Regions from separate parts of the Deferrivibrio sp. genome, predicted to be linked through region 2. Evidence: predicted binding sites of a transcription regulator. Region 2 holds the regulator's gene; the other holds the start of a gene.

Region 1 (15,759 bases), on a different contig from region 2:
TGCTTTTTATTCAGAGAAAAATTATTACCTTTTTTAGTAATGGTTAAATATGAGAATATTGCTTGTTTTATTTGCGATATTTTTGCCATTTGTTTTGTTTGCCCAGAAGGTAGGAAGTAGCAATCCACTTGAGATATCGACTTCAAGTGGAGTGACTTTTGTTTACTATAACTCTCAGGATTGTTCATCGTCTATCCTGAAAATTGCAAAAAATATGTGATAGGAGGCATAAACAAAAGGGGGGGATATTGGTTATGCCACTACATCAAATATGTCCAATATACTAAAGAAAAAATTTTCAACAGGTTTGACTTCAGACTCCTTGAATATCCAGCAAACAGATGCCGGAGTTGACAATATGTCTGGCTGGTCTGATCTTTAGGGTTAATTGTGTCGGTAACTTCAATTATAGCATTTATTGTTGCTATTTTTATGCTGGCCATTGTGCCGGGACCCGGTGTCTATGCAGTTATCTCAAAATCGGTTTCAAGTGGTTTAAAGGGTGCTATTTGTACAATTTTTGGGATTATTACCGGAGATGTGATTTTTTTGCTTTTTGCAATATTTGGTCTTAAACATATTGCTGAATATCTTGGATTTTTCTTTGTATTTGTCAAATATGCAGGAGCACTTTACTTGTGTTTTTTGGGGTTGAAAAATATTTTAATAAAAGAGCGCAAAAGTGTTACCCCTGTATCGGGAGCTGATTTTTTGAGTGGACTTTCCATTACTCTTGGCAATCCAAAGGTGATACTGTTTTATTTAAGTTTTATGCCCACATTTTTGGACTTTAAGTTGTTGACGGGTGTTCATATTTTTGTAGTTGTTCTGATTGTAATTTTTGCACTGTTTATAGTTTTGTTTTCTTATGCTTATATGGCATATTTTGCCAGAAAAAGTTTTTATGATATTGCCAGTATTGGCTTTTTTGATAAAATAGCAGGGGCAGTTATGATACTGGCGGCAGCATCAATAATTGCAAAAGAAAATTAAATTATACAATAGCTTTATAAGATTGACAAAACTGATATGACAGTTTATTATTTCTCATGAATATTAGAACGCCTTTATATTATGTTCTTTCGGGTTTTAAGTATTATAAATTAATAGAAAGTAAAAAATATTTTTCTGAAATTAAAGAGGTATGTGATGATGAAATAAAATACTTTTTTAATAAAAGATACTTCAGGAATGAATCATGGTATTTGAGATATATGCATATTCTTGCATCTGTTTTTACGGTAAATCTTTTGTCGAGATATTTTGAACGTTTTCTGAAACAAAAATGTTACTTTTTAGACAGAAAATATACAATATTTGCTCATGCAACCTTTTATGCATTAAAAAGTTACAACGATAATAGAAAATTTTTTAAGATCGAAATAAATAGAGAAATATTTATTTCGGATATGATATACAAGATCAATGAGAAGGTTAAAAAGTTTTTTTGGGAATTACCAGGGACGATAAATTATGTTGATTTTGTTTTCGGCAACACACCTATAGGGGTAGAGCTTGAATTTTCAAATATTGGTCGTGATGCCGGTAAATTTTTTGTATCTGATAAAGGTGATCCGCTTTTAAATTTTTCCAAATGTCATCACTATCATTTGAAAAAATTTTTGTGGCGCTTTGGCGCATATATTGATGCGGAAATGCCATTCAAACAGTTTATAAAAAAAGGTGGATTCCTTGAATATACCTTTACAAGGCCAGATTCTACGCTTGAGTCGTCTATTCCACTGACTTCAAGTGCTCAATTTGCCGCGGAGCTTATTAAAGAAGCAGTGAGGTTTACACCCATAAAGCCTCATAGTCTTCATGTAACTTTGGAGTCGCCAATAATTGATTATCGTAAGCCTCTGATAGGTTTTGAGGAGTCTATTTTCATCTTGCTTTGTACAGGGCAGTATTTGATCCATGAGTCTAAAGTGGTTGAGTCAAGAATTATGGAAAAAAATATGAAAGATATTTTTATGAGCAGAAAGAGGAAGAATAATGGCAAATGGGTGGATACTGTAGAGTTTTCCAATATGAGGCTGTGTAGAGATTTCGTTGCAAGAGGGGTTTATGAGCCGTCGATAAATGTTTTTATCGCCTTTAAAAATATGTTCAGGTTTGAAGATATTTTGCCTTTTTCTTTGAAAATACAAAAATGGGGTGAAAAGCCAGACTATAAAATAGTCGACCGAGATAAAATGTTTAATTTGCTTGAAAAAGGGTTAAATATTGAAAAAAGTCTTCCAATAAACTATAAAAATAATATAATAGAGAGAATAAAGGAAATCTATAGCTACAATTGTGCATTGATAGGGAGTATAAATGGATAACAGTACATTTACTGTTTTTACTTACGGGACATTGATGAAGGGCTTTGAAGGTTATGAAAAATACCTGAAAAATTCCACTTTTTTAGGTTGCGGAGCAATAAATGGTAAGATGTATCACACCAATTCCGGCTATCCAGTAGTGATTAAATCGAGTTTTCCGGGTGAAAATAGGGTTAAAGGTGAACTATTTGAAGTAGATAAAAATACAATGATAAAACTGAGAAATTATGAAGGTATTTATTCTTTTTTTACTTATTATACAGAGGAAATTCTTCCTGTGACGCTTGAGGATGGCTCTGTTAAATATGCAAGAGTATTTGTTGCGCACCCTTTTGCAAAGCCTTTTATCAGACTTACTTCAAAAAAAGTAAAACACGGAGACTGGAGAAGGTATATTTCAGTGCCAAAAAATAAGTATCCGTAGATGGGTTTTGACAGCACTTCTAATTTTGATAAATTGCATCTTGCTTTTTGAGGCAATTATTCATTCATAAACCACAAAATAATTGACGCTGTCAAAGTTGAAACAAAAGCCAATACGAGCGATATGTTGAAATTTCCGTATTTATCAGCCAGAAATCCTGCTATTACAGGGCTTATAATTTGCCCTATTCCAAACAAGATTGTTAATTCCCCAATTACTTTATTTGATGCCTGCTTTGATATTTCTCTTCCATAATTAAGTGTCATTGCCACTATCCCTAAAAAAGTCCCGCCAAAGCCTATGGCGCTGATTATGTAAATAGTTATGTTTTGATATAAAACAGGCAAAATGATTGCAACACTTTGTATAATAAATGCAACAATCAGACTGTTTTTTGTGCCGTATTTGTGTGAAATCCTTGGCCATAGAAGCGTTGTTATAGCTGCCGAAATCCCTATCAAAACCCATGAAATATTTGCAGCATATACGGAATTAAGTGTTTTTGACAAAATACTTACAATGAATGTTGCTGTTATTATGTAGCCAAAACCCTCAAGGAAATAAGAGATATAAAGCTTTGTTAGTATAGTGTTTTTTGGGGTTGAAGATGTTGTAGTGCTGTTGTTGTGTTTTAATTCTACCATTTCCACATTTCTGAAACCAAAATAAAATGGTACGATACTTAAAGCTGCAAGTCCCAGCCATATAAAATCCGGCTCAAGAAAAATATTTAGAAAAGGGACCGCAATCCCTGTAAGGGCTATTCCTGTGCCGACGCCACAAAACATCCATCCTGAGATATGTTGATACCCTCTGTTTGCAAGACTTTGAAGTACAAATGCAACCCCCAAAACATTTAAAAAACCGCTCGTAATTCCTACAATAAAACGCCAAAAATACCATGCAAACATCGTGTGAGAAAATGCCATAATTCCCGTAGAAAACAGGCATATTATGAGACTTGCCTTGTAAATTATAAACTGGCTTTTGGTGTTTTTTATATATTTTGAGAGGATTGCACCAAGGAGGTATCCAAAGTAGTTTATAGAGGCAATATTTCCTGCTATTGTATTTGAAAACCCGTAATGCTTTTGCATGATTGGCAGGATGGGGGTAAAAGCGAATCTTCCTACAGCCATTGCAAGAAACAGTGCAAAAAAACCGCCAAATACAATTTTGTAAGGTTCTTTTAAGTTGTTGGACATGATAAATTGTATCTAAAAAATATAAAATTGCAAAAGTAAAATTGAGAAAATGAAATAAAAAAATCTCTTGATTTTTTTGCTGCATTTTATATATATAGTTTCTGTTAGCACTCGATAAAGATGACTGCTAATAACATTAATATAAATAATATTAAGGAGGTCAAAATGGCAAACATTAAGCCACTTCAGGACAGAGTACTTGTTAAGCGTATTGAAGCTGAAGAGAAAACAGCTTCAGGAATTATTATTCCTGATACTGCAAAGGAAAAGCCTCAGGAAGGTGAAGTTATTGCAGTTGGGCCAGGAAAAGTTCTTGATAATGGTACTAAGGTTGAGCTGACTGTTAAAGTTGGTGATAGGGTTCTATTTAGCAAATATGCAGGAACTGATGTTAAGATCGATGGCGTTGAATATCTCATAATGAGAGAAGACGACATTTTGGGTATTATTGGGTAAATAAAAGTAATAAGGAGGATAAATTATGGCGAAGGCTATAACTTTCGGTGATGAAGCAAGGCAGGCTATTTTAAGAGGTGTTGATAAGCTTGCTAATGCTGTAAAAGTCACTTTAGGACCAAAAGGAAGAAATGTAGTTATTGAGAAAAAGTTTGGTTCACCGCTTGTAACTAAAGATGGTGTTACTGTTGCCAAAGAGATTGAGCTTAAAGATCCAATTGAGAATCTTGGAGCTCAGATGGTTAAAGAAGTTGCTTCAAAGACAAGTGATGTGGCAGGTGACGGTACTACTACCGCAACTGTTCTTGCGCAAGCTATTTATAGAGAGGGAATGAAAAATGTTGTAGCCGGCGCAAATCCAATGGAGCTTAAAAGAGGTATTGACAAGGCTGTAGAAGCTGTGGTTGCCAAGTTGAAAGAAATTTCCAAACCTATCCAGAACAAAACAGAAATTGCTCAGGTAGGTACCATTTCTGCCAATAACGACAAAGAAATTGGTGATATCATTGCAGATGCAATGGACAAAGTTGGTAAAGACGGTGTTATTACAATTGAAGAAAATAAATCAACTGAAACTGTTCTTGATGTAGTTGAAGGTATGCAGTTTGACAGAGGGTATCTGTCACCTTATTTTGTTACAAATCCTGATACTATGGAAGCTGTTCTTGAGAATGCATACATTCTTATTTGCGAAAAGAAAATTACAAGCATGAAAGATCTTCTTCCAATTCTTGAGCAGCTTGCAAAGCAAAATTCACAGTTTTTAATCATAGCTGAAGATATAGAAGGTGAGGCTCTTGCTACACTTGTTGTAAACAAATTGAGAGGAACATTAAACTGCGCTGCTGTTAAAGCCCCAGGATTTGGTGACAGAAGAAAAGAGATGCTGAAAGATATTGCAGTGCTTACCGGTGGCCAGGTTATAAGCGAAGATCTTGGTCTTAAACTTGAGAATGTAAAACTTTCTGACCTTGGTAGGGCGAAGAAAATAGTTGTTGATAAGGAAAATACAACTATTGTTGAAGGGGAAGGCAGCTCTGATGATATTATGGCAAGAGTTAATCAGATTAAAAAGCAAATTGAAGAGACTACTTCAGACTACGACAGAGAAAAGCTTCAGGAAAGACTTGCAAAACTTGTTGGTGGTGTTGCTGTAATAAAAGTGGGTGCTACTACAGAAACTGAAATGAAAGAGAAAAAAGCAAGGGTAGAAGATGCCCTTAATGCTACAAAGGCTGCAGTTGAAGAAGGTATTGTTCCTGGTGGTGGAGTAGCACTTATCAGAGCAAGGGCTGCGCTTGATAACCTTAAACTTGTTGGTGATGAGCAGATTGGTGTTGAAATTATCAAGAAGGCGCTTGAATATCCAATCAGGCAGATTGCAGAAAATGCTGGTTTTGAAGGCTCTATCGTAGTGGATAAGATTGTACAGAATGAAAATGTGGCTTTTGGTTTTAACGCTGCTACTGAAGAATATACCAATATGATTGAGGCTGGTGTAATCGATCCTACTAAGGTTACAAGAAGTGCATTGCAAAATGCTGCTTCTGTATCAGGCCTTATGATTACAACAGAAGCTACAATTACAGAAATTCCAGAAAAGAAAGAAGCTCCAGCTGCTCCTGGTGGTATGCCAGGAATGGATGGAATGTATTAAAAAATATATAAGGCCGACCTTTGGGTCGGCTTTTTTTGTCTGTTGTTGACAATAATGGTATCTAAGTTAAAATATGATATGATGGAAACTTATATATTGGACAGACTCAATAATATATTGGCAACAGAAAATGTCAAAGATAATATAGTAGGTGTAAATTATTTCGACTTTTCATATGACGAAGTTCTTGTAAATATGCTTAAAAATATATTTGACAAAGTTAGGATAAATGAAAAAACGTTTTCAACTACGTATCGGTGCGACAATGACGATTATGTTCGATATTTTAAGTTAAATATTATTCCGATGAAAAATCAAATGATTAAATTGGAGCATATTTTAACCAAACAAACAAAAAGAAAAACAAGCTTAAAAAACTTTGGTCGTTCTTCAAAAACTTACAAGATGTGTGCATGGTGTAACAAAGTTTTATATAATGGCAAATATATAGAAATTGAACATGCAATAAACGGACTTAATATTTTTGACGATGAAGGGATTCCTTCTTTTACCCATGGCATATGTGAGTCCTGTATATCGAAAATTGACAGAGAGTTAACCTCTTATGAATTATAATTATCCTTTATTATAAAATCGATATCCAAAAAACAAAAGAAAATATAGAAAGTGCACTACTTAATATTATTACGCTACTTGCCAAATCTTTATCCCCACCCATTTCAGAAGCCAAAATATAGTTAACCGTAGCTGCAGGTGAAGAGAGCATTATAACAAGTATGTTGGAAGAGAAAGTTGTGCTTGGTGAAGTAATTTTTAATAATACTAATGCTATTAATGGTAAAAGAAATAGTTTGTAGATAACGTTTAAAAATATAATCTTGAAACTTCCTTTAACCTTTTTAAAGTCAAGTGTTGCTCCAATACTGAAAAGAGCAAGAGGGAGCGTTACATTACTCATTAATTCCAGCGATTTATTTAGAAAGTTAGGGATTTTTATCGATAAAAGTGAAAAAAATATTCCTGAGATACATGCAATTGCAAGTGGATTGAATAAAGTATTTTTTATAAAATTTTTTAAACTCATTTTTTTGTCTGAAGTCATTATAAGGCTTATTACCGACATTAAATTTACAACAGGTACAATGAAAGCCATCAGTATACTTGCAATTGTCAGCCCTTTATCTCCAAATGCATAATAACATACAGGAAGACCCATGTATGCATAGTTTGCTCTAAAACTGTTCATTGCAAATGTTCCAATGGAAGATTTCTTAAAACCGAATAAGTTGCCGGTGATAAAGCTGATAAAAAACATTATAAATATTGTACTTGCCATTATAATCAAAAGATAGGAAAGGGAAAAACTTTTTATGTTTGAGTTTGCTATTTTGTAAAATAAAAGCACAGGGAGTAAAAAATAAAAGATAAGCTTATTTGATACATTCATGAAGTGTTGGTCAAAAAATTTAAGTCTGTAAAGGATATTTCCTGTTGCTAAAACAATAAATATTGGTAAAACTATAAGTAATACTTCAAACATGTTTATTTATATTACAAAACTTAAGGTGTTGTAAATGAAATTTTTTTGTTCGAAAGATTGTCCTGACGGTTGCCATTTTGAGATAACTGAGAGTGGCAAGTTTAAAGCACTGCCAAATGTATTTGATAAATCCCCCTTTTTTTGCAGTAAATTAATAAAGTTTTACAGACGTGAAATTAAGCCTGAAGAATGCTTCTATGTGGATAAAGGCAGAAAAATAAAATGTGATTATCAAACTGCAATTGATAAAATGTCAGAGCTGTTAAAATCTTCGAGAAATATTTTATTTTTGCGAGGCTCAGGTAGCCTTGGATACAAAATGAGATATTGGGATATGTTTTTTAGCAATTTTGACAAATGCCATTTTGTGTCGGATAACCCATGTGATGAAACTGGTGTTATTGCCCATGAAGAAGATTTTGGAGTTTGCACAAACCCGGATGTGAGAAATCTCGAGCATGTAGATACGATTATCATTTTTGGAAGAAATGCCAGAGTGGTCAATCAACATTTGTATTCATATTTAAAACATTTGAAAAAAGAAATAATCTATATTGATCCTATAAAAAGTGAAACGGCCAAGATTGCCAAAAAATACATCAGAATAAATCCTGCCACAGACGGAATACTTTGCAATCACATTTTAGGTAGTCTGGGATATATAAAAAATTTTTTAAATCTGGATGAAACTATTAAATTGACAGGTATTTCAAGAGAAGATATTGAATTTTTGAAAAGTAAAATAAAACCAAAAAAAACGGGTCTTATAACAGGTTTTGGACTGCAAAGATATTCTAACGGTAAAAATATAGTTCAATGGATAAACCGACTTGCCTATTATACTGACAATCTTGACACTCTTTATTATGGAAAATCTTCGAGTGCTTACCTATCGGGTATTTCTGTAAATAAAAAGAATAAAATAACTATTAAAGAAGCATACGACAGGTTGAAAACCGGATATTTTGACCTTGTGGTAATTGTAGCTGCCAATCCTTTAGTGACATACCCTGAAACAAATTTTCTAAAAAAAATTTTTGATAATGTAAATCTTGTAACTATTGATACGAATCTTACAGATACAGTTGATAAATCAAATATTTTTATAAAGGTTGGAGGAATGTTTGCTCAGGACGATATCCTGGGTAGCTATTTTTTTGATGGTGTGATGAATAAAAGGGAAAGATTTCTTGATACAATTTCTGATACAGATGTGGTTAAGATGCTTTCTGAAAAATTTGATTTTCAGATAAAGGTCAAAAGTATTGATGAGATAAACTACGAAAAAAAAGCTTTAAGGAGGAATTTTACAAAAGATGAGATAGGGATAAGTTTGCCAATTATGGGCAATGGATTAAGGCTTATTTCAAACTCCCACAGTTTGTACTTGAACTCTCAGCTTGCAGAGGACGAAATTGCGGAAGAATTTTTACATATTTCACCCGATGATGCATATAAATTTGATATAAATGACGGTGATATGGTTGAACTTTTTAATGAGTATGGAAACTTAAAAATACATGCAAAAATTACAGATAAAGTTGCAAAAGGTTATGTAATGGTCTATAAAAGCAAAAAATACTTTGGTAATACGCCGAATATTTTGACAAAGATGAGTCAAACAGATGCAGGGCTTGCTGTGGCATATTATGATACATTTGTAAATATCAGGAGAGCAGAATGAAAAGATTTAACAAATATTTTGGTGGAGAATATCTAAAATATTGGTATGTAGCGTTTTTTATAGTATTGGCAGTAATGGTTTTTGACTTTTACAATGACAGGTCAGTTGAGACTTATAGGCTTACGATTTATGATAGTACAGGTAATGTGGTGGAGAAGAGGGAAATTAGCAGATATGAATTATCGAGGAGCAATATCGTACTGCCGATTACCAAATCATTTGAACCTATCAAAAGATTCTAATTTAAGGAGTGCCTTATGGACTACAAAATAAAGGATATAAATCTTGCCGATTGGGGAAGAAAAGAGATAGAGATCGCCGAGCATGAAATGCCAGGCCTTATGGCAATCAGAGAGAAATACAGTGCCGAAAAGCCTTTAAAGGGTGTACGGATAACCGGCTCACTGCATATGACTATTCAGACTGCTGTACTTATTGAAACGTTAGTTGAGCTTGGAGCAGATGTAAGATGGAGCAGCTGCAATATTTTTTCTACTCAAGACCATGCTGCAGCAGCGATTGCCAAAAGCGGTGTACCTGTATTTGCCTGGAAAGGTGAAACTTTGGAAGAGTATTGGTGGTGCCTTGAGCAGGCTTTGACATTTCCTGGTGGTAAAGGTCCTCAGCTTATTGTGGATGATGGCGGAGATGCTACATTAATGGTTCATCTTGGTGTAAAGGCAGAGAAAGATCCTTCTGTCCTTGATAAAGAGACGCACGGTGAAGATGAAAAGGAACTGATCAAAAGGTTAAAAATAATTTTAAAAGAGAGTCCTGGTAAGTTCACAGAAATGATAAAAGAGCTTAAAGGTGTTTCTGAGGAAACTACGACTGGTGTCCACAGACTTTATCAAATGATGCAAAAAGGTGAGCTCTTAATTCCAGCAATAAATGTAAATGATTCTGTTACTAAATCAAAATTTGACAATCTTTACGGTTGTAGAGAATCTTTGATTGATGGTATCAAAAGAGCAACAGATGTAATGGTTGCCGGCAAGGTTGCTGTTGTCTGTGGATATGGCGATGTAGGTAAAGGCTCTGCTCAATCTTTAAGAGGCCAAGGAGCAAGAGTAATAGTAACAGAGATTGACCCAATTTGTGCTCTTCAGGCTGCTATGGAAGGTTATGAGGTAAAGACTGTTGAAGATACTCTTGGTATTGGAGATATATATGTGACTACTACCGGTAACAGGGATGTTATCAGAATAGAGCACATGGAAAAGATGAAAGACCAGGCAATAGTGTGTAATATTGGACACTTTGATAACGAAATTCAGGTAGACAAATTAAATAATTACCCAGGGATAAAAAAGGTAAACATAAAACCACAGGTGGATAAATATATTTTTCCTGACGGACATGAAATATTCCTGCTTGCAGAAGGCAGACTTGTAAATCTTGGTTGTGCCACAGGTCACCCATCATTTGTAATGTCCAACAGCTTTGCCAATCAGGTGCTTGCACAGATAGATTTGTGGAAAAACAGAGATAAATACATACCAGGTGTTTATGTACTACCGAAGAAACTTGATGAAGAGGTTGCAAGACTTCATTTGGAAAAAATCGGAGTCAAGCTTACAAGGCTTACTCCTGAGCAGGCAGAGTACATAGGTGTACCTGTTGAAGGGCCATATAAACCTGACCACTACAGATATTAAATAAAAAAGGGGAATTACTTCCCCTTTTTTTTATCTTTCTTTTTTGCTTCCTTTTTGTATCGATCCTCGATACTGCATGAATCGGCAGCTCAGCCGCCACCTTTGAAAAGGCTTAAAACAATTATCAAGCCTATAAATAAAATAAGGCCGATATACTCACTGTATTGGCTCAAAATTGCCTCCTTTTGATTTTATTCTAATTTAGTTATTTTTTTTGATAATTCAATCTCTCTTTTATCTGTTGTTATCTTCAAACTGAGATAACTGTTTTCAAAACTTACCCAGGAGGGATGCCCCAGGTAAATGTTAAGTTCATCATTTTTTTCTAAAGAGAAATTTACCGAACCATTTGGAAAATTAATTGTTTTATCTTTTATTCTCAAGACCGGTACAGGTAAAATCTTCAAAGGGTTTGTTGACCATGAATATTTATATTTGCCAGAAAGAGCAATATCAATATTAGTAATATTCCCTTCAATATTTGAAATTTTTACGATGACATCTGTTTTGCCATCCCCTTTTATCTCTTTTGAAGTGGATGCAAAGTCTTTATCCGTTTTGAATATTTCCAAGGTTGCCTTACCTTCTTCCTTCTTTGAAAAATATGTTACTTCAAATGTAGGAGCCAACTCATCTATGGCTTTTTCATTTGAGAAGGAAATACTTTCATTAAAACCATATTCCGGAAGAAAACCGATGAAGTATTCTTTGTCAGGAGAATCTATTTCAAACTTATAGCGTTTTGGAAAATCACCTTCTTCAACAATTATTTCATATTTTTTGTTTAAAATCAAATGTCCTTCATTTATTTCACCGGTAAACAGATATAATGGAATCTTTTTTTCTGTTTTTTCTCGGGGAAGCCTCACAAGGCTAAGTGCATATGAAATATCATAAGGGGAATTTTCAAATTCCAATATTTTAAAGTGTATATACTCTGAGATTTCTTTAGAATTATTGATAGTTAAATCTTCGTTGTTGTAGTTTGCAATATTGAGCTTTTTGTCGGTGGTAATTTTTTCAAGTAGAAACTTTTCATCAATTAACAAATTTTCTTCTTTTGTTTCTGTCAGTAATACTCCCTTGACGGTTGCTTTGCCGCCAAACCCCACAACATTCCCAATAATATCATTGTTTTTTACAATAAACTGAAATTTCTGAACACACTTAAAGGTAGACCCTGAGGGGGTACAATCCCTGATAAAACTATAAAAATTATCATTGACTTTTATGTTTTTAAGATTGTTTTTTATATTGTCTATGTAAATTTCTCCGGTATTTTTTTCTTTGTCGATTATAATTAATCCTTTCTCTTTTTTATTTAGGTATGTGATTTCAACTTCAGCTGCAAAAGGAGTTTTTGCTTTAGGTTTTGGGGAAGGTTCTTCTAAAATAAAATTTTTTATAAATTCAAGGTTTTTACCTTTTTTGTTTTTGTATTTTATCTCAAATTGGTATCGTCCGTTTTCGTCACTAATCGTTTCATATCCATACCCTATAAGCTTCAATTTTGCACCTTTGATAGGTTTGTTACCGGAATCAGCAACTTTTCCTTTTATAATAACTCCTGATATGTTTAATTCGGTAGATATGATTTCTTCAACCGATTCAAAATTTTTGTAAGATAGTTTGAGTCTGAATCTGTCAAGAAAGAATCTGTCAATATTTGCCAGCATATAATTTTTAATTGCTTTGTCAAAATAATCGGCAAACTCCATTAACGCAAATCCATCGTCAGTCTTGATATCTATAAGGAAATTTTTATTTACTATTATGATATTGTATTCAGCCTTAAAATCTTTTAATGACAATGGCTTAAACAAAACAGTTGATTCTTCGCCAAAATCTACTTTTTTTCTGACAGGCAAATTGGAGTTTTTTACAAGCATTTTGTATAGCCTATCTGATGTATCAGTATTTTTTGCGTAATAAATGGAAATATCCACTGTAAAATTAGTGTTTCTGTTTATCCCGAGTATCTTTTCCTCTTTTTCGTTGTAATAATTGTATGTACTGCTGAGCCTAACATAGTCATCATTTCTGCTTTCGGTTATGCTTGTGTAAAGCCATTTTTTGTTACCACCCTGCAACTGACTTGATTTTGGGAAAAAATTATATAAGTCATCAAGTGGGTTTGATCCAAAAACAGTTAGTGGGATTAAAATTATGAAAAATAACCTTAACATAAAAGTATTTCTTTCATAAAATAAATAAATTTTCAACAGGATATTTGGTAATATATTAATTTGCCTAAATTATGGCTGCAAACATTATTAATGAACAATAATTTTGCATATAGTGCCCAAGATTTAACCATTAGCTTTATTCAATTTTTGTAAAATACTTTTTTATCATATAAATAGATAGTTGGTATGCTTATTGTTAAGAATAAAGGAAAAAGTGTGGAGGCAATATGAAGAAGTTTATTTTGACTATTTTGTTATCAGCGATACCTTTGAGCTTATTTGCTGCTGAGCCAAACCAGATAGACGGTGGTGACACAGCATGGATGATTGTGGCAACTGCGCTTGTAATGTTTATGACCCCAGCAGGGCTTGCCCTTTTTTATGGTGGTATGACCCGAACCAAAAACATTTTAAACACAATAGGTATGAGTTTTGTATCATATGCAATAGCTTCTCTGCTCTGGGTAATAATCCTTTTCTCACTCTCCTTTGGCAGTGATATTGGTGGTATTATAGGTGGCTTTGATTATGTCTTTTTTAAAAATATAAAGGTTACTGACGTAGAAGGAGGCATTCCAAAAATTATATTTGCAGTTTTCCAGATGACATTTGCTGGGATTACTGTTGCACTTATTAGTGGCTCAATAGTAGAAAGAGTTAAATTTGGTTTCTGGGTAATTTTTAGTACACTGTGGCTGATACTTGTGTATGCACCGGTAGCTCACTGGGTATGGGGCGGCGGATTTATAGGAACAAAGATAGGTGCACTTGATTTTGCAGGTGGTACCGTTGTTCACATAAACGCAGGTGTATCAGGACTTGTTTTAGCTTTATTGGCTGGTAAAAGAAGAGATTATGGGCGCACGGCAATAATACCTTCTTCAATTGTACTTACAGTTTTAGGTGCCGGTATGCTTTGGTTTGGTTGGTTTGGATTTAATGCAGGCAGCCAACTGGCTGCCGATGGGATAGCAGCCAATGCTTTTCTTGTTACAAATACATCTGCAGCAGCAGGTGCTCTTTCATGGTTACTAATTGAGCAAATCGTTGCCAAAAAGCCTACAATGCTTGGTGCTGCATCAGGTGCCGTAGCTGGACTTGTGGCAATTACCCCTGCTGCGGGATTTGTTTCTGCTCCAGCTTCAATAATTTTTGGAATACTTTCGGGGATATTAGGTTTTATTGGAGTGTTCGTAATAAAAAGTAAACTAAAATATGACGATTCTCTTGATGCTTTTGGTGTACACGGCTTATGCGGTATTTTGGGTGCAGTGCTGACCGGTGTATTTGCAAATCCAGAAATAAATGAAGCTGGTGTAGGGCTTTTGTATGGAAACCCATCCCAGGTTTGGGCACAAGTTGTCTCGATAATCATAACAGTTGTTTATTCAGGAATTTTAACAGTAATAATTTTCTATATTACTAAAATATTTGTTCCTGTTAGAGTTGAGGATGAAGATGAAATAAGAGGGCTTGATGAAGTTGAACATGGTGAACGAGGATTTAATATATAGAATTATCAGGCGGAAACTGCTTCCGCCTTTTTTATTATGCTGTTTTTACTTTCTTCTTTGCTATAATTGTCATTGTTTCCACAAAGCCTGAAAAAGCCATCGCAAAATATAAATAGCCTTTTGGGATATGAAAATGCACGCCTTCGGCAACAAGGGTGACACCAATTAATAACAAAAAGCTTAATGCAAGCATTTTTATTGAAAGATGTTTTTCGATGAAATGGCTGATTTTTTCAGCGGCAAATAGCATTACAAACATTGCAATAATTATAGCTCCAATCATTGCTACTAAATTGTGTCCTATACCGACAGCAGTGATTACCGAATCAAGAGAAAAGACTATATCAAAAAGTCCAATTTGGACTACTACAGCAGTTAATGTAACATGTTTTAAGTCTTCCTCTTTCTTATGATTATCCTCATCTACAAGATTATGAATTTCATGTGTCCCTTTATAAATTAAAAAAAGTCCGCCTCCCAGAAGGATTAAATCTTTAAACGAGATACCAGTATTAAATATTATAAATAAAGGTTTTGTAAGCTTCATTAGCCATGTAATACTTAAAAGCAAAAGTAATCGTGTTATCAGAGCTAAAGATATACCCAGCTTGCGTCCTAATCTTTGCTGATGTTCCGGTAATTTTCCGGACAAGATTGATATTACCACAATATTATCAACACCCAAGACAATTTCGAGTATACTTAGAGTCAACAAGCTAACGAAAAAAGCCGATGAAAACTCCATAAATTACCTCATATTTCGTAAAGTGTTAAAAGATTTTTGTTGTCAACTTTTTTGCCTTTAAATTTTTCATAAGCCTCAGTAATGTTTATGCTGCCCCCCTTTGATAACACGCTATTTACAAAATTTTCGGCAAGTTTTTTATCAAAGATTTTGTTTTCAACAAAAAGGTAAAATGCATCAGCACTGAGTCTTTCAGCCCATTTGTAGCTGTAATATCCGGCAGCATAGCCACCTGAAAATATATGGGAAAATTGATTTTCAAATAGTACATATTCAGGCACTTCAAACAGAGAAGTTTTTTCTCTTATCTGTTTAAGGATATTGTGAGCAGTATCAAAGTCAGTGACATTTTTATGATGAATCTCCATATCAAATATGGCAAACTCAAGCTGTCTTAAA
Region 2 (15,759 bases):
AAAGTTTTCCCGCAAAAGTTGTAAATATGAATATTGAAGCTGCGAAAAAAGGGATGCAGTACTGTGAAAATGTTATTCAAAATAATTTCAAGCCTGATGACAAGGTTAAGGATTATCTTGTTATGACAGGCAATGAAGCAATAGCTACAGGTGCAATAAAGGCAGGGGTTGGATTTTATAGTACATATCCTATGACACCTGCATCTTCCATACTTCACTATCTTGCAGGTGTTGCAGAAAAATATGGGATAATTGTAAAACACACTGAAGATGAGATTGCCGGTATTATAATGGCAATTGGTGCTTCATACGCGGGAGTGAGGGCGATGACCGGGACTTCAGGGGGTGGCTTAAGCCTTATGACAGAAGGGGTTGGGCTTGCTGCAATGATTGAGACACCGCTTGTAATAGCCCTAAGTCAAAGACCTGGGCCTGCTACGGGGATGCCTACCTGGACAGAGCAGTCTGACCTGAAATTTGTAATGAATATTTCGCAGGACGAATTTGTAAGGATTGTGCTAACTCCGGGCGATTTAAAGGAGCTGTTTGTTATGACATTTGAGGCTTTTAACCTTGCCGATAAATATCAAGTGCCTGTTTTTGTATTGACGGATAAATTTTTATCCGAATCCCATTTTTGCGTGGACAACCTTGAGTATGATGGTTTGGAAATTGACAGGGGCTATATTTTTGAAGGGGATGAAAGCAAACCAATGGATTTTTTCCCAAGATATAAGGAATTTAAAAATGGAGTTGCAATGAGAGTAAATCCAGGTACGCCAGGTGGTTTGTTTAAGGCTCCGGGTAACGAACATGATGATTTTGGATTTGTTGCAACTGATTCCAAAACAAGAATAAAAAACCAGGAAAGAAGGTTTAGGAAAGAAAATTATATAAAAGATGAACTGCCATTACCGAAACTCTATGGTAATGAAAATGCTGAAATTACTTTTGTTTGTTGGGGGTCGACCAAATTACCTTTGATGGAAGCATTGAAATTTACCGAAAAGTTTAATTTTATACATTTTTCGGCTGTCAACCCGATTAATTGGGAAGATGTGAAAAATATTTTTAAAGGTAAAAAGTTAGTTGCTATTGAGACAAATTTTACCGGGCAGCTTGCCTCAATCATTGCTGAAAAAACAGGTATTGTTATTGAGGATAAGTTTTTAAAATACGATGGAAGGCCTTTTTTTGTTGAAGAGATTTTAGATTTTGTTGAGAGGGGGAGATAATTATGAAAGCAATGGAATTTAATTCTGGTAAAATACCTGTCTGGTGCCCGGGTTGTGGCAATTTTGCTATATGGAATGCAATAAAAGGTGCTCTGGCAGACCTTGAGCTGAATGGCAAGGATGTAGTAAATGTTTCCGGGATAGGTTGCTCAGGAAAGATGTTAAATCATTTACGCACTTATGGTTTTCATACTCTGCACGGCAGGACGCTACCTGTTGCAACAGGTGTAAAGCTTTCAAATCACAAATTGACTGTGATTGTAAATGGCGGGGATGGAGACGGCTATGGAATGGGTGCCGGGCACTTTATACACGCAATAAGACGAAATCTTGATATTACTTATCTTGTTCATGATAATCATATTTATGGCCTTACTACAGGACAGGCATCACCTACTACTGATAAAGGCTTAAAGAGTAAATCTACCCCTTCTGGTGTAATTGATGAGCCACTTAATCCGCTGGCGGTAGCTTTAAATGCAGGTGCTGCTTTTGTTGCAAGAGGGTATTCCGGTGAGGTTGAACACTTGAAGGAGCTTATAAAAGAAGGGATTAATTTCAAGGGGTTTGCATATATAGATATTCTGCAGCCGTGTGTTACTTTCGGGAAAAAATACAGTTATGAATATTATGATGAGAGAATTTACAAACTTGACGAATCTTATGACTGTACAAGCTTTGAGAACGCTTTAAAAAAGGTATGGGAAAAGGATAAAATTGCTCTCGGAATAATTTATAAAATACAAAAGGACGAATATACTTCTCTTCATCCACAAATTAAGGAGAAAACATTGCTTGAAACAACTGGCAAAATCAGGGATATTTCCGAGGAGTTACAGAGTTTTAAATGAAATTTACAGTTTTTAAAAAAAGTAGTTGACGAATAAGAGTTTTTGTTTTATAAACACTCCTCGTCAATTCGGGGCGTAGCGCAGGTTGGTAGCGCATCGGTCTTGGGAACCGAGGGTCGGAGGTTCAAATCCTCTCGCCCCGACCATTTAAATCGCAAAAAAACAATTCAGTATCCTACTTAGATTATCATTGATAATACTCATATTTTGTTTGAAAAAATGATTATTTTTGAAAATTTTCTCCTTGACAAAAATTGATAGTGTTTATATTTTGACGTTAGCACTCGCTTATTGAGAGTGCTAATAGATGGGGTGGCTTTGATGTTAACAGACAGGGAAGCTAAAGTTTTAAAGATTATTGTTGATGAGTATATTAACAGCAGTATTCCTGTTGGCTCAAGGTTTATATCAAAAAACAGCGATCTAAATCTTAGCCCTGCATCTATAAGAAATATTATGAGCGACCTTGAAGAGAAAGGTTTTCTTGAACAGACACATGTTTCTTCTGGCAGGATACCTACCGATAAAGGTTTCAGGTATTATGTCGACCAGTTTGTTACATTTAATAAGGAGCTTATAAATAAAATAAAAGATATTGAGAAAGTAAATCCAATTAATATGGAATTTCTCTTTAAAGAGATAAGTCGCAAATTGGGAGAGGTTTCTCATTCCGTTGGATTTGTGGTTTCTCCTAAGATTAACAGTATGTATTTGAAGCATATAGAATTTTTAAGGTTGAACAGGGAAAGCGTACTCTGCATTGTTGTTACAAAGTCAGGTATTGTACATAACCTTATTATGAATATGGGACCGGAATATACAGATCAAGATTTGCAAAGGGTTTCCAATTATCTGAATATGAGTTTTCATAATAAGAGTTTGATGGATATAAAAAATTCCCTTTATAGCGATATGGCGTCAAAAAAAGAAGAATTTGACGAGGTCGCAAGAAAAGCAAAGCAGATAACAAGCGACTATTTGCTAAATCATGACTTTGGCGGGGAGCTTGTAATTTATGGCACTAAAAATATACTTGGACTGCCTGAGTTTAAAGACTCTGACAGTCTAAAAAATCTGCTTGATTTTTTTGAGGAAAAAACACTTATTTACGAAATAATTGAAAAGTGTATCCAGGAGCCTACCATAAAAATTTTTATAGGCTCCGAAATAACGGATGAAAACCTTAATTTAAGCCTTGTTACAAAACCTTACAAAAGGGATGATAAAGTGATTGGTACCCTTGGGGTTATCGGTCCAAAAAGGATGAGGTATCCTGATATTATTCCTGTGGTGGATTATACGGCGGAAATAATGTCAAAGCTTTTGAATAAAATCGGAGGAGAAGATGAGTAAGAGAAAGAAGGATGAAGAGATTATGAGCGAAGAGAATAAAAATAATGAAAATATTCAGGAATCTGAAGAGGCAAAAGTCGAAGAAAGTGAAGATACTGAAAAGCTGATGCTAAAAATGGAGAATGAATCCCTGAAAAAAGAAGTTCAGGAATCAAAGGACCAAATGCTAAGGCTTGCTGCGGAGCTTGATAATTTTAGAAAAAGGCTTTCAAAGGAGACTGAAGATAAGTTGAAATATGCTAATCAGCAGATAATTTTGGATTTTTTGACGATAATTGACAATCTTGAGATGGCGTTAGCCCATATAAAAGAGTCAGAGGAGATTAAAGCTCTCAAACAGGGGGTAGAGCTTACATTAAAGCAATTTAAGGATACTTTGGCCAAATATGGTGCAAAGGAAATTCAGACAAATATTGGTGATGAGTTTAACCCTAATTTGCATGATGCTATGATGCTTGATAGCGACCAAAATCATAAGAATAATGCAATAACCCTTGTGATGCAAAAAGGTTATACTCTTCATGACAGGGTCATAAGGCCCACAAAGGTTAGGGTAAATAAAGTAGAAAATATAGAGGAAAAGGAGGACTAAAATGGCTAGTTCTAAAGTAATTGGTATCGACTTAGGTACTACAAACTCAGTTGTTTCTGTTATGGAAGGTGGACAACCTAAGGTAATTATAAATGCTGAAGGGATGACCACTACACCATCAGTGGTAGCTTTCACCGATAGTGGTGAAAGATTGGTAGGGATGCTTGCCAAAAGGCAGGCAATTACAAACCCTGAGAATACTATTTTTAGTATCAAAAGATTAATTGGTAGAAAGTTTGACTCTGATCAGGTGGAAAAGGCAAAAAAAATATTGCCTTACAAAATTGTACCATCAGACAATAATGATGCATGGGTAGAAGTTAAAGGGAAAAAATATGCTCCTCAGGAAATATCTGCAATGATTTTGCAAAAGCTGAAAAAAACTGCAGAAGAATATCTTGGTGAGACAGTAACTGATGCTGTTATTACAGTGCCTGCATATTTCAATGATGCTCAGCGTCAGGCGACAAAGGATGCTGGTAAAATTGCAGGTCTTAATGTGCTCAGAATTATAAATGAGCCTACTGCTGCTGCCCTTGCTTATGGGCTTGACAAAAAGAAAGATGAAAAAATTGCTGTATACGACCTTGGTGGTGGTACTTTTGATATTTCAATTCTTGAGCTTGGTGATGGTGTATTTGAAGTAAAGTCTACCAACGGTGATACCTATCTTGGTGGAGATGACTTCGATATAAGAATTGTAAATTGGCTCATTGATGAATTTAAAAAGGAAACAGGGATTGATTTAAGAAATGATAAAATGGCTTTGCAGCGTCTGAAAGAAGCTGCCGAAAAAGCAAAACACGAGCTTTCAACTTCACTTGAAACGGAGATAAACCTTCCTTTTATAACTGCAGACCAGACAGGGCCAAAACACCTTGTTAAAAAACTTTCAAGGGCAAAACTTGAAAGTCTTGTAATGGACCTGGTTGAAAGTACGTTGGAGCCATGTAAAAAAGCACTGAAAGATGCTGGACTTACAGCTTCTGATATTGACGAGGTTATCCTTGTGGGTGGTATGACAAGGATGCCACTTGTACAGCAGAAGGTTAAAGAATTTTTCGGTAAAGAGCCCCATAAAGGTATCAACCCTGATGAAGTTGTTGCAATTGGTGCGGCAATACAGGGTGGGGTATTAAGAGGTGACGTTAAAGATGTACTTTTGCTTGATGTTACCCCACTTTCACTGGGTATCGAAACTTTGGGCGGAGTAATGACCAAAATTATAAACAGAAATACAACTATTCCAACCAAGAAGAGTCAGGTATTTACCACAGCTCAGGATAATCAGACATCTGTTACCATTCACGTACTTCAGGGAGAACGTGAAATGGCTGCAGACAATAAGTCAATCGGTAGATTTGACCTTGTAGGTATTGCACCTGCGCCACGTGGCGTTCCTCAAATTGAGGTGACTTTTGATATAGATGCCAATGGTATATTAAGTGTTTATGCAAAAGACCTTGGTACCGGAAAAGAGCAATCTATCAGAATTACTCCAAGCAGCGGCCTTAGTGAAGAAGAGATCGAAAAGATGGTCAAAGATGCTGAGCTTAACGCTGAAGCTGACAAGAAGAAAAAAGAGCTTATTGAAATAAGAAACCAGGCGGATACATTGATATACTCCACTGAGAAATCACTGAAAGAGCACGGTGACAAAGTAGATGCTGCTACAAAAGAAAATATTGAAAAGGCGCTTGAAGAATTAAAGCAGGTTCAGTCAGGCGATGATGTTGAAAAAATCAAAGCAGGAATTGAAAAACTTGCAAATGCTTCACATAAACTTGCAGAGGAGATATACAAAAATGCCGGTCAGCAGCATGCTCATGGTGGAGAGAACAACACCGATTCAGGCGCTTCACAAGAAGGGAAAAAGGATGACAATGTAGTTGATGCTGACTATGAAGAGGTAAAAGAGGACAACAAATAAAAAGGGGGCTTTTTGCCCCTTTTATTTTTTTAAAAAAAGTGATATATGAGCAAACTTAACATTCTTTAAATACAATCAAAAGCCGGAGGGGTTAATTGGCTAAGGATTATTACGCTATACTTGGTGTTGCAAAAAATGCAACGGATACGGAAATAAAAAAAGCTTACCGGAAGCTTGCATTACAATATCACCCTGACAGAAATCCTGACAATAAAGAAGCTGAGGGAAAATTCAGAGAGGTCAACGAGGCTTATCAGGTTTTGAGTGACCCTCAAAAAAGAGCTCAGTATGACCAGTTTGGAAGGGTTTTTGATGAAAACGGGTCTTCAGGGTTTTCAGGCCAGGATTTTGGCTCAACAATATTTGAAGAGTTTTTTGGAGATGTTTTTGGGGATTTTTTTGGCAATGCAAGAAGCTCCAGGCAGAGAAAAAGACCCCGTAAGGGTTCAAATATAGAGGTCAGTGTTGATATTGAGTTTAAGGAGGCATGTTTTGGTACATCAAAAAAGGTAAAAGTGCCAAAGACATCAAATTGTAAGCGTTGTGACGGGACAGGTGCCGAGCCAGGCGGAGTTACGACATGTAACACATGTAAAGGTACAGGGCAGATTACTCAAAGACAGGGATTTTTTACACTTTCCACTACATGTCCACAGTGTGGTGGGACAGGAGAGTTTATTAAAGAAAGGTGTAAAGAGTGTAAAGGTGAAGGTGCAATAAGGGAGTATAAAACTCTTGATGTCAAAATACCGGCAGGTATTGAAGACAATATGACCTTAAGAATTTCCGGAGGCGGAAATGACGGAATTTATGGAGGCCCGGCCGGCGATCTGTTTGTCCATGTAAAAGTTAAAGAACACGAATATTTTAAAAGAAAAGGGAGAAATATAATTCTCGATGTTCCCATATCATTTGTAGATGCAGCTCTTGGAACTACTCTTGATATTCCAACAATTGACGGGCATGAAACAATTAAAATTAAGCCAGGGACTCAGCCGGATGAGCAGATTGTGCTTAAGGGCAAAGGTGTACAGGATGTTCAGGGGTATGGAATAGGGAATATGATTGTAAACTTAAAAGTTGTTATCCCCACCAAGTTGAATAAAAAACAAAAGGAGCTTCTTGAGGCTTTCAAAAATGAGTCTGACGAGAGCACATATTCCTCGGAAAAGAGCTTGTGGGAAAAAATGAAGGGATTTTTTAACGGCTAAATGAAGATATTTAAAAAGGTTCGTTTATTAATAATTTCTGCAATAATTTTAAACTTGATTCTTATAGTTTCAATATTTAACACTGAAAAGAGAAATTTGGGACATTTCAAAGCTCACATGGTAAATTATGGCAAGCTGATAATGAAAACCCTTGAGGGTGGCAACCGCATTTTTATGATGAATATGGGTTTTTCAAGACATAACCTCGAGCTTCTTGCTGAGGAGCTTGCAAAAAATGAAAGTGTTAAAAATCTTATTATTTTCGACGAGCAGGGAAAAATTATATTTAGCATCAAAGATGTTGACAACTTGCAGTTAAAAACACTTGAAAACGGTGTACTTGAAACAGAAAATGAACTGATTCTGAGAAATAAGATAATTTTTGATCCTGCAAGAAGAAGGTTTGGCATGATGGGAAGGTTTGATGAGTTTCCCAGGGAGAAAATTGTCTTCAATGCGTTTTTAATAATGGACCTGACAAATTACAACAACATTAAGAGAGAAATTTTCTTGAATATATTTTTTATAATTGCCACTGAAGTGTTGCTTATTTTTATCGCTCTTTATCTGTTTAAAATTTTTAAAAGCTATATAAATACACAAGAAAAACTCAAGAAGATAGAAAAGGAGGCTGAGCTTGGAAAGTTTGCAAATGTCCTTGCTCATGAAATAAAAAACCCTCTAAGCTCTATGAAGGGGCTGGTTGAGTTTAGCGCAAAAAAGGTTGGGGATGATAAAATAAAAGATTATCTTTCTAAGTCCCTGGAAGAGATTGAGCGGCTGAATAAAATTGTCAATGATTTTTTAAGCTTTGGCAGACCCGTTGTCCTTGACAAGAAAGTGGTTGATATTAAGAGTATTTTTTTAAAAGCAATGGAAATTTTAAGGTACGATATTTCAAATAAAAATATCAATGTGGAAATTGAAGGGGAAACTTTTTCTCAATCTGTTGACAGTGAAAAAATATTACAGGTGGTTATAAATCTTCTTCTGAATGCTCTTACTGCTTCACCTGCAAATGAAAAAATCAAGATAATTTTGGACAATACAAAAAAGTCTTTTAAAATCATAAATAAAATAGTTAATAAAGATTTTGATGAGAATAAGTTATTTGAGCCTTTTTATAGCACGAGGGCAAAGGGGAGCGGGCTTGGGCTTTCCATTTGTAGAAAAATAATTGAGCTTCACGATGGAGAGATTATAATTGAAAGTACAAATCCTTTCGTAGTTTCGGTAAATTTGGGAAAGTCAGCATGAGCAAAAAGATACTGATTATTGATGACGAAAAAAATCACAGACTTATGCTCAAGATACATCTTGAAGAGGCCGGTTATGAAGTAATCGAGGCTGAAAGCGGTCTTGACGGCATATATATGGCTGAAGAAAATGAGTTATTTGCAATTTTGCTTGATATTAAAATGAGTATTATGGATGGTATAACAACCCTTTCAAAATTAAAAGAAAAAGGAATAAATACTCCTGTCATAATGGTAACTGCTTTCAACAATGTGAGGACAGCTGTTGAGAGCATGAAGCTTGGTGCCATTGATTTTATTACAAAACCCGTTGATATAGAATTATTGTTAAAAAGTCTTGAGAATATAGGTTTAAACCAGGTTGAATCAAGTGGTGAAGATGCATTGGTAGATTTTGAGTTTGAAGGTGTTTACAGTAAGGATGGACTCGGGAAAATCTTGAATCTTTTAAAAATGGTTTCGCCGACTGACGCATCAGTGATTATTTACGGTGAATCGGGCACAGGAAAAGAGCTTGTAGCAAGGGCTATCCATAAAAATTCAAAAAGGGCTGACAGGCAATTTTTAGCGGTGAATTGTGCAGCACTAAATGAAAATCTCATAGAAAGCGAACTTTTCGGGCATGAAAAAGGTGCTTTTACCGGCGCTACCAACCAGAAAAAAGGTAAATTTGAGCTTGCAGATGGTGGAACTATATTTTTGGATGAAATTGGAGAGATGCCAATTTCTACCCAGGCAAAGCTCTTGAGAGTTTTGCAGGAAAGGGAGTTTGAAAGGGTTGGTGGGGTAAAAACATTAAAAACTGATGTGAGAGTTATTGCTGCTACAAATAGAAACCTCGAAGATATGGTTAAAAAAGGGGAATTTCGTGAAGACCTGTTTTTCAGGCTCAATGTATTTCCTGTAAACTTGCCTCCTTTAAGGGAGCGCAAGTCAGAAATTCCCATGCTTGTAGATTTTTTTATAAAAAAATATTCGATGAAGTTTTCAAAAATAATTAAAGGTTATACTGCTGAGTATATTGAGAAGCTAAAAACATACAGTTTTCCAGGAAATATTAGAGAGCTCGAGAATATAGTTGAAAGAAGTATTATTTTGTGTAGCTCTGAAAAACTTACAGGGGATTTGTTGCCTGATTTTAGGGAAAAAGTTCAAAATGAATCAGTGCTTGATGTAAAAGAGAATGAAAAACAACTAATTTTCAAGGCATTGAAAGAGTCGGGCAATAACAAGTCTCAGGCTGCCAAAATCCTTGGTATTTCAAGAAAAACATTATATAATAAAATAAAGGAATATAATATTGAGGTGTAATTATGAGTGAGAAACCCTGGGCAGGTAGATTTTCGTTACCTACGGATAAATTTGTGGAAGAGTTTAATGCCTCTATACACTTTGATAAAAGGTTTGCTGAATTTGACATAAAAGGCAGTATGGCACATGTAAAAATGCTTTCGAAACAAAAAATTATTACTGATAGGGAATCAGAGGAGATTTTAAAAGGGCTTGAAATCGTTTTGACTGAAATTAAAGAAGGGAAGTTTATTTTTAAAACAGAAGATGAAGATATTCATATGGCAGTTGAAAAAAGATTAAAAGAGATTGTGGGGCCTGTTGCAGGAAAGCTTCATACCGCAAGGAGCAGGAATGACCAGGTAGCCGTTGACTTTAGAATGTATTTGAGAAGTGAAATAGGTGAAATTAAAAATTATTTAAAACTTCTAATGAAAGTTATTCTTGAAAAAGCCAGACAGGAAATAGACGTAATTATGCCAGGATATACTCATTTGCAGACTGCCCAGCCAATTCTCTTTTCCCATTATCTTATGGCTTATTTTGAAATGTTCAAGAGAGACTACCAGAGGTTTACAGATTTGCTAAAGAGGCTTGAATTTTGTCCTCTTGGTGCAGGTGCGCTGGCAGGTACGACATTTGACATAGACAGAGATTTTACGGCAAATGAGCTTGGTTTTTTTGCACCAACACTAAATAGTCTTGACTCTGTAAGTGATAGGGATTTTGCTCTTGAATTTTTGTCATCGGCATCTATTTGCCAGATGCACCTTTCAAGGATTTCTGAAGAGTTTATAATATTTTCAACTTCAGAATTTGCATTTATTGAACTAAGCGATGATTATTGTACCGGAAGCAGCATTATGCCTCAAAAAAAGAATCCGGATATTCCTGAGCTTATCAGGGGGAAGACAGGAAGAGTATATGGAAATATGGTAAGCCTTTTTACCACAATGAAAGGTCTGCCTCTTGCTTACAATAAAGATATGCAGGAGGATAAGGAGCCCGTTTTTGACACAGCTGATACTTTGAAGGCATCCCTTAAAATATTTGCTCCAATGATAGAAAAAATGACTCTTAAAAAGGACAAAATGTATAAATCTGCAAAGCTTGGTTTTTCCACTGCTACCGATTTGGCTGATTACCTTGTAAGAAAAGGTTTGCCTTTCAGAGATGCTCATCATGTGGTTGGCAAAGCAGTTGCATTTTGTCTTGATAAAAAAATTGACTTATCAGATTTGAAGATTGAGGAATTAAAAGGCTTTTGTGATTTGATAGATGATGATATATATAACTTTATTACCGTTGAAGCTTCAGTAAACAGCAGAAAAGCTATCGGTGGAACTGCAAAGGTTTCTGTTGAATATCAGATTGAGCAGGGAGAAAAGTTTTTAAGTGAAATTTAGGCTTGTTTTTTTTGCACTACTTTTTGTTGTGTTATCAGCTTGCGGGAAAAAGACTGACCCTGTACCTCTTGATACGTTTAAAATCCCGGTACCGGTAGTTGAAAGCATTATAAGTTTAACAGAAAAAGGGGTAACATTTAACAACAATAGTAATTACAGCCTTTTAATAGAAAAAGCAGATATTGTTGATGATTGTGTTCAGGATTTTAAAAGAGTAGCTGTTGTAAAGCAGAAGTCTTTATTTGATGATACAAATGTTAAAAAAGGTGAGGGATATGTCTATAAGCTTTATAATATTGACGAAAATCTTGAAATAGCATCGAAAGAGGCTGTAAAGAAAATTGTTTACAACCAGCCGGTGAGAGTAAAAAATATAAAAGAAAGCATAATGAGTGAAAAATATTTGCACCTTGAAATCGATTTCAGCGATGAAATAGGTTACTATGAAATTTATTTAAACTCAAAATTACTTAAAAAATCAAAACAAAATTCAGTTGATATTGTATTTGAGGACAGAGATACAAATTCAATAGAGATAGTGCCTTTTGACAAATATTTTAATAAGGGTACAATTTTCAGGAAAAACTACATCTCCTATTCAAAATTCAGACTTGATGATATTAAAAATATCAAGGTTATCAAAAGGGAAAGTGATTACATTGTAAGCTGGGACAGCGTGACCGGAGCTTCGGGGTATATAGTATATATTATTGAAGAGAATGAAAAAAGAAAGCTTTTTGAGGTGGTGGAAAATTTTGCCATAATCCCTTCAAAGGATATTTGCAAGATTGCTGTTTCTGCGTTTAACAGTTATGTTGAAAATAATGCAGTAGAAATAACTCTTTGTGGTAAGTAAGTTAAATTATTTCCTGCGTGAGAGTTGCCTTTAGGATATTTTTAATCCTTTCTTCAATTTTATAAAGTCTTTCAGCCAGTACTTTTGATAGGATGAAGGAGAGTTTGCCGAAAAGCATCTGATTATCAGACTTTATTTTTTTAAACGCATCTTTTGATAAATACAGGAGTGTTGTGTCAGTTTTTGCAAAAGCGTTTGCTGATCTTGGATAATCTGAGATGATTGCCATCTCACCAAAGACTTCACCTGTTTTTAGTGTTGTGATAAAAAATACCACCTGGTTGGAGATAATTTTCGAAACACCCACTTCGCCTTCAACAATTATATAGAGTTTATCCCCTTGTTCCCCTTCTCTTATAATATCTTCCCCTTTTTTATAGGTTTCTACTTCACAAAATGATAGTATCTCTGTCAGCTCTTCTCGGGAAAGTTCAACAAATTTATGATCAGTCTTTAAAATCGAGAAGTATTTTTCTGCACTCATTTTTACCCCCGGGCTTGCTAATATCTGTTATAATATGCTATAAAAATTTTAAAGGCAATAAGAAAGGGGGTAAAGATGTCAGAATTTAGAATAGAAAAAGACAGTATGGGAGAAATGAAAGTGCCTGCAGCTGCATATTGGGGGGCACAAACTGCAAGGGCTATGTCCAATTTCAACATAAGTGGAAAAAGATTGCCAAAAGAATTTATAAATGCTGTTGCAATAATTAAGATGGCGGCAGCCAATGCAAATTTGAAATTAAAGCTAATAGATGAGGAGAAGGCTTACGCAATTATAAAAGCTGCTCTTGAAATTGTGGATGGCAAGCATGATGAACAATTTCCCATTGATGTTTTTCAGACGGGTTCAGGGACATCCACCAATATGAATGTTAACGAGGTAATTGCTAACAGGGCCATTGAGATTTTAGGTGGCAAACTTGGGGATAAAGGGCTTTGTCATCCTAATGACGATGTCAACAAGGGGCAGTCAAGCAATGATGTTATTCCCACTGCAATACATATTTCAGCGGCACTGTTGATGAAAAATCTTGTATTTGCCCTTGAAGGACTGAAAGATTCCCTTAAAGAAAAGGCTGAAGAGTTTAAAAATGTAATAAAAATAGGCAGGACCCATCTAATGGATGCAGTGCCAATGACTCTGGGGCAGGAATTTTCAGGTTATGCCTCTCAGATTGAAAAATCTGTAATTAGATTTCTTGATCAGGAGAAATGGATACTGGAATTACCTTTGGGTGGTACTGCACTTGGTACAGGTATAAATACACATAAAGATTTTGCAAAATACGCCATTCAAGAGATATCAGAGTATACCGGAATCGATTTCAGACAGGCTGACAATCTTTTTGAAGGGATTGCAGCAAAGGATGGGGTAGTTTCCCTTGCAGGTGCAATGAATTGCCTTTCAGTCAGTCTTATGAAAATAGCAAATGATTTGAGGCTATTAAGTTCAGGGCCAAGGTGCGGAATCGCTGAAATTACTCTCCCTTCTTTGCAACCTGGCAGCTCTATTATGCCAGGCAAGGTTAATCCCGTAATCCCTGAAGCCACAATACAGGTAGCAGCTGAAGTGATGGGAAATTGCCAGACTATTACAATAGCAGGGGCAAGTAGTTTGCTCGATTTGAACGTTATGATGCCCCTTATAGCAGATAATCTTATATACTCTCTGAAACTGCTGACAAATATTTGCAGTCACTTAAGTGAGTTTTGCATAAAGGGTATAAAGGCAAATATTGAGAGATGCAATGAATTGGTAGATTGGTCGATGGCAATTGTTACCCCTCTGGCTGCTAAAGTGGGCTATGATAAGGCTGCTGAAATAGCTTATAAGGCATTCAATGAGAGAAAAACAGTAAAAGATGTGGTAAAAAGTATGAATATTCTCCCTGAGGATGAGGTTGAGAAAATTTTTGATCCGAAGTCAATGGTGTAAATATGGAGCTAAATTTTAAAGTTGACGAAAAACTTTGTATTGCATGTAAAAACTGCGTTGAAGATTGCCCTGTAAAAATAATTGGATTTGATGGGTTGCCTTTTGTAAAAGATGATTCTGCCTGTCTCATGTGCCAGCACTGTCTTGCTGTTTGCCCCACAGGAGCATTGTCGATATTTGGCAAAAATCCTCTGAAGAGTATAAACTCTCAGGAGATCAATATAGATGGAAATGAGTTGGAAAAATTTATAAAATACAGAAAAACAATAAGAAAATTCAAACAGGATGAACTTCCCCTTGAGACTATAAATAAGTTAATCGAAGTGACCAGTTATGCTCCAAGCGGTCATAACAGCAAAAAAACAATGCTTACTGTTACCGGCACAAAAAAAGAAACAGATAGTCTGATTAATTTAATGATGGACAGATTCGAAAAATATCTGGAAAACAACAGGTTGCCGGGCAAATACGGTTTTTTAAAGTATGTGCTATATCAATACAAAAAGAAAGGGATTGATATAACCTTTAGAGGAGCTCCGCATATTATAATTACTTCTATACCTGAAGGGGACAATATATCTTATGTGGATACAATTATCGCACTTAGTTATTTTGAAATATACGCTCACAGTCTCAATATCGGGACAGTCTGGAGCGGAATAGGGAAATATTATTTTGACTTAATGCCAGAATTAAAAGATTTTTTACAAATACCTCCTGGTTACAAAATAGGATATTTAATGGGTTTTGGTTTTTCTGCAGTTAAATATTATCGCACTGCACAACATGACAAGTTACAACATAAAATACTGGGGCTTTAAGCCCCTTTTTTATTAGAATTTATTGTAGTGAATCCTTTCAGGTTTGAATCTGTCCACCTCAAACCCTTTTTTGTCAGAATACCCAACAATTACAAGTCCAAGTGGAATTATATTATCAGGAAGGTCGAAAAAATCTTTAAATTCTTTGACCCTTTCTTCTGTTGGGTAAATTCCACACCACACTGTTTGTAGATTTAAGGCAGGTGCTCCTGTTAAAATGTTCATTATCGCAGCTGAGCAATCCTGTACCCAGTATCCTTTGTATTTTTCAAGTGTTGTATCGGCAAGTACTATAATTCCCAATGGTGCATCATAAAGCATTTTGGCGTAAGGATGCATATCGGCGATTTTATTTTTTATACCTGTATCATCAACAACAATAAAGTGCCATGGCTGTTGGTTACCTGCGGACGGAGCACACATGGCAAGTTTTAAGAGCTCGTTTACCTTTTCTTTTTCAACTGGTGTCGGTTTAAAACTTCTTATACTCCTTCTTGTCTTTATTGCGGTGATTACATCCATACTATCCTCCTTCTATAGTTTTTGTTCTATTTTAAGAGATAGGGTTGAAGTGTCAAGGTTTCCTTTTACTTCATAAAAGCAGGAAGTTCAAAAAAATCTTGACTTTATTTTTTAAGCTTGTTATTAAATACAGCTCAATTTATAAAAATAAGAGGTGTTAAATGGCACATACATTGTCAGCTAAAAAAAGAATTAGACAGTCTGAGAAGAGAAGGCTCAGAAACAAAGCTTACAAATCAAAAATGAAAACATTGACAAAAAAGTTTATAGCTGCTGTAAACAGTGGTGACCTGAGTGTCGCTGAGGAAAGTTTTAAAACTGTTTCTAAAGAAATATTAAAGATTTCTTCTAAAGGTGTTATCCATAAAAATCAGGCAGCAAGAAGGGTTTCAAGACTTGCAAAAAAATTAAATTCACTTAAGTCTGCTTAATAAAAGGGGCTTTAGAGCCCCTTTACTTTTTTAAATTTTCACAACAACTCTGCCGGAAATCTGACC

The links. The regulator HrcA, encoded in region 2, represses chaperone genes, less so after heat shock. The targets are predictions, from matches to a motif close to TNTTAGCACTCNNNNNNNNNGAGTGCTAANA.
Region 1: the regulator HrcA is predicted to act here: its motif matches at 4,062-4,092, upstream of groES (co-chaperone GroES).

The regions. Positions count from the first base shown of each region.
Region 1 covers NZ_JBSQOT010000005.1:67,980-83,738, reverse strand. Annotated here, with positions in the region: gene ACTCAF_RS02970 (type IV pilin protein) at 1-37, shown strand, start outside; gene ACTCAF_RS02965 (hypothetical protein) at 50-220, shown strand; gene ACTCAF_RS02960 (LysE family translocator) at 391-993, shown strand; gene ACTCAF_RS02955 (hypothetical protein) at 1,050-2,330, shown strand; gene ACTCAF_RS02950 (gamma-glutamylcyclotransferase family protein) at 2,323-2,754, shown strand; gene ACTCAF_RS02945 (YbfB/YjiJ family MFS transporter) at 2,811-3,959, opposite strand; gene groES (co-chaperone GroES) at 4,125-4,415, shown strand; gene groL (chaperonin GroEL) at 4,441-6,072, shown strand; gene ACTCAF_RS02930 (hypothetical protein) at 6,127-6,648, shown strand; gene ACTCAF_RS02925 (AEC family transporter) at 6,659-7,573, opposite strand; gene ACTCAF_RS02920 (molybdopterin dinucleotide binding domain-containing protein) at 7,608-9,257, shown strand; gene ACTCAF_RS02915 (hypothetical protein) at 9,254-9,499, shown strand; gene ahcY (adenosylhomocysteinase) at 9,515-10,915, shown strand; gene ACTCAF_RS02905 (carboxypeptidase-like regulatory domain-containing protein) at 11,107-13,101, opposite strand; gene ACTCAF_RS02900 (ammonium transporter) at 13,329-14,615, shown strand; gene ACTCAF_RS02895 (TerC family protein) at 14,650-15,360, opposite strand; gene ACTCAF_RS02890 (M3 family metallopeptidase) at 15,369-15,759, opposite strand, start outside.
Region 2 covers NZ_JBSQOT010000007.1:23,091-38,849, forward strand. Annotated here, with positions in the region: gene ACTCAF_RS03435 (2-oxoacid:acceptor oxidoreductase subunit alpha) at 1-1,235, shown strand, start outside; gene ACTCAF_RS03440 (thiamine pyrophosphate-dependent enzyme) at 1,238-2,086, shown strand; tRNA gene ACTCAF_RS03445 (tRNA-Pro) at 2,156-2,232, shown strand; gene hrcA (heat-inducible transcriptional repressor HrcA) at 2,408-3,439, shown strand; gene grpE (nucleotide exchange factor GrpE) at 3,432-4,031, shown strand; gene dnaK (molecular chaperone DnaK) at 4,033-5,961, shown strand; gene dnaJ (molecular chaperone DnaJ) at 6,057-7,172, shown strand; gene ACTCAF_RS03470 (sensor histidine kinase) at 7,173-8,429, shown strand; gene ACTCAF_RS03475 (sigma-54-dependent transcriptional regulator) at 8,426-9,739, shown strand; gene argH (argininosuccinate lyase) at 9,742-11,124, shown strand; gene ACTCAF_RS03485 (hypothetical protein) at 11,114-11,980, shown strand; gene ACTCAF_RS03490 (cyclic nucleotide-binding domain-containing protein) at 11,982-12,464, opposite strand; gene ACTCAF_RS03495 (class II fumarate hydratase) at 12,540-13,919, shown strand; gene ACTCAF_RS03500 (nitroreductase family protein) at 13,922-14,740, shown strand; gene ACTCAF_RS03505 (nitroreductase family protein) at 14,753-15,262, opposite strand; gene rpsT (30S ribosomal protein S20) at 15,424-15,693, shown strand; gene ACTCAF_RS03515 (YhdH/YhfP family quinone oxidoreductase) at 15,724-15,759, opposite strand, start outside.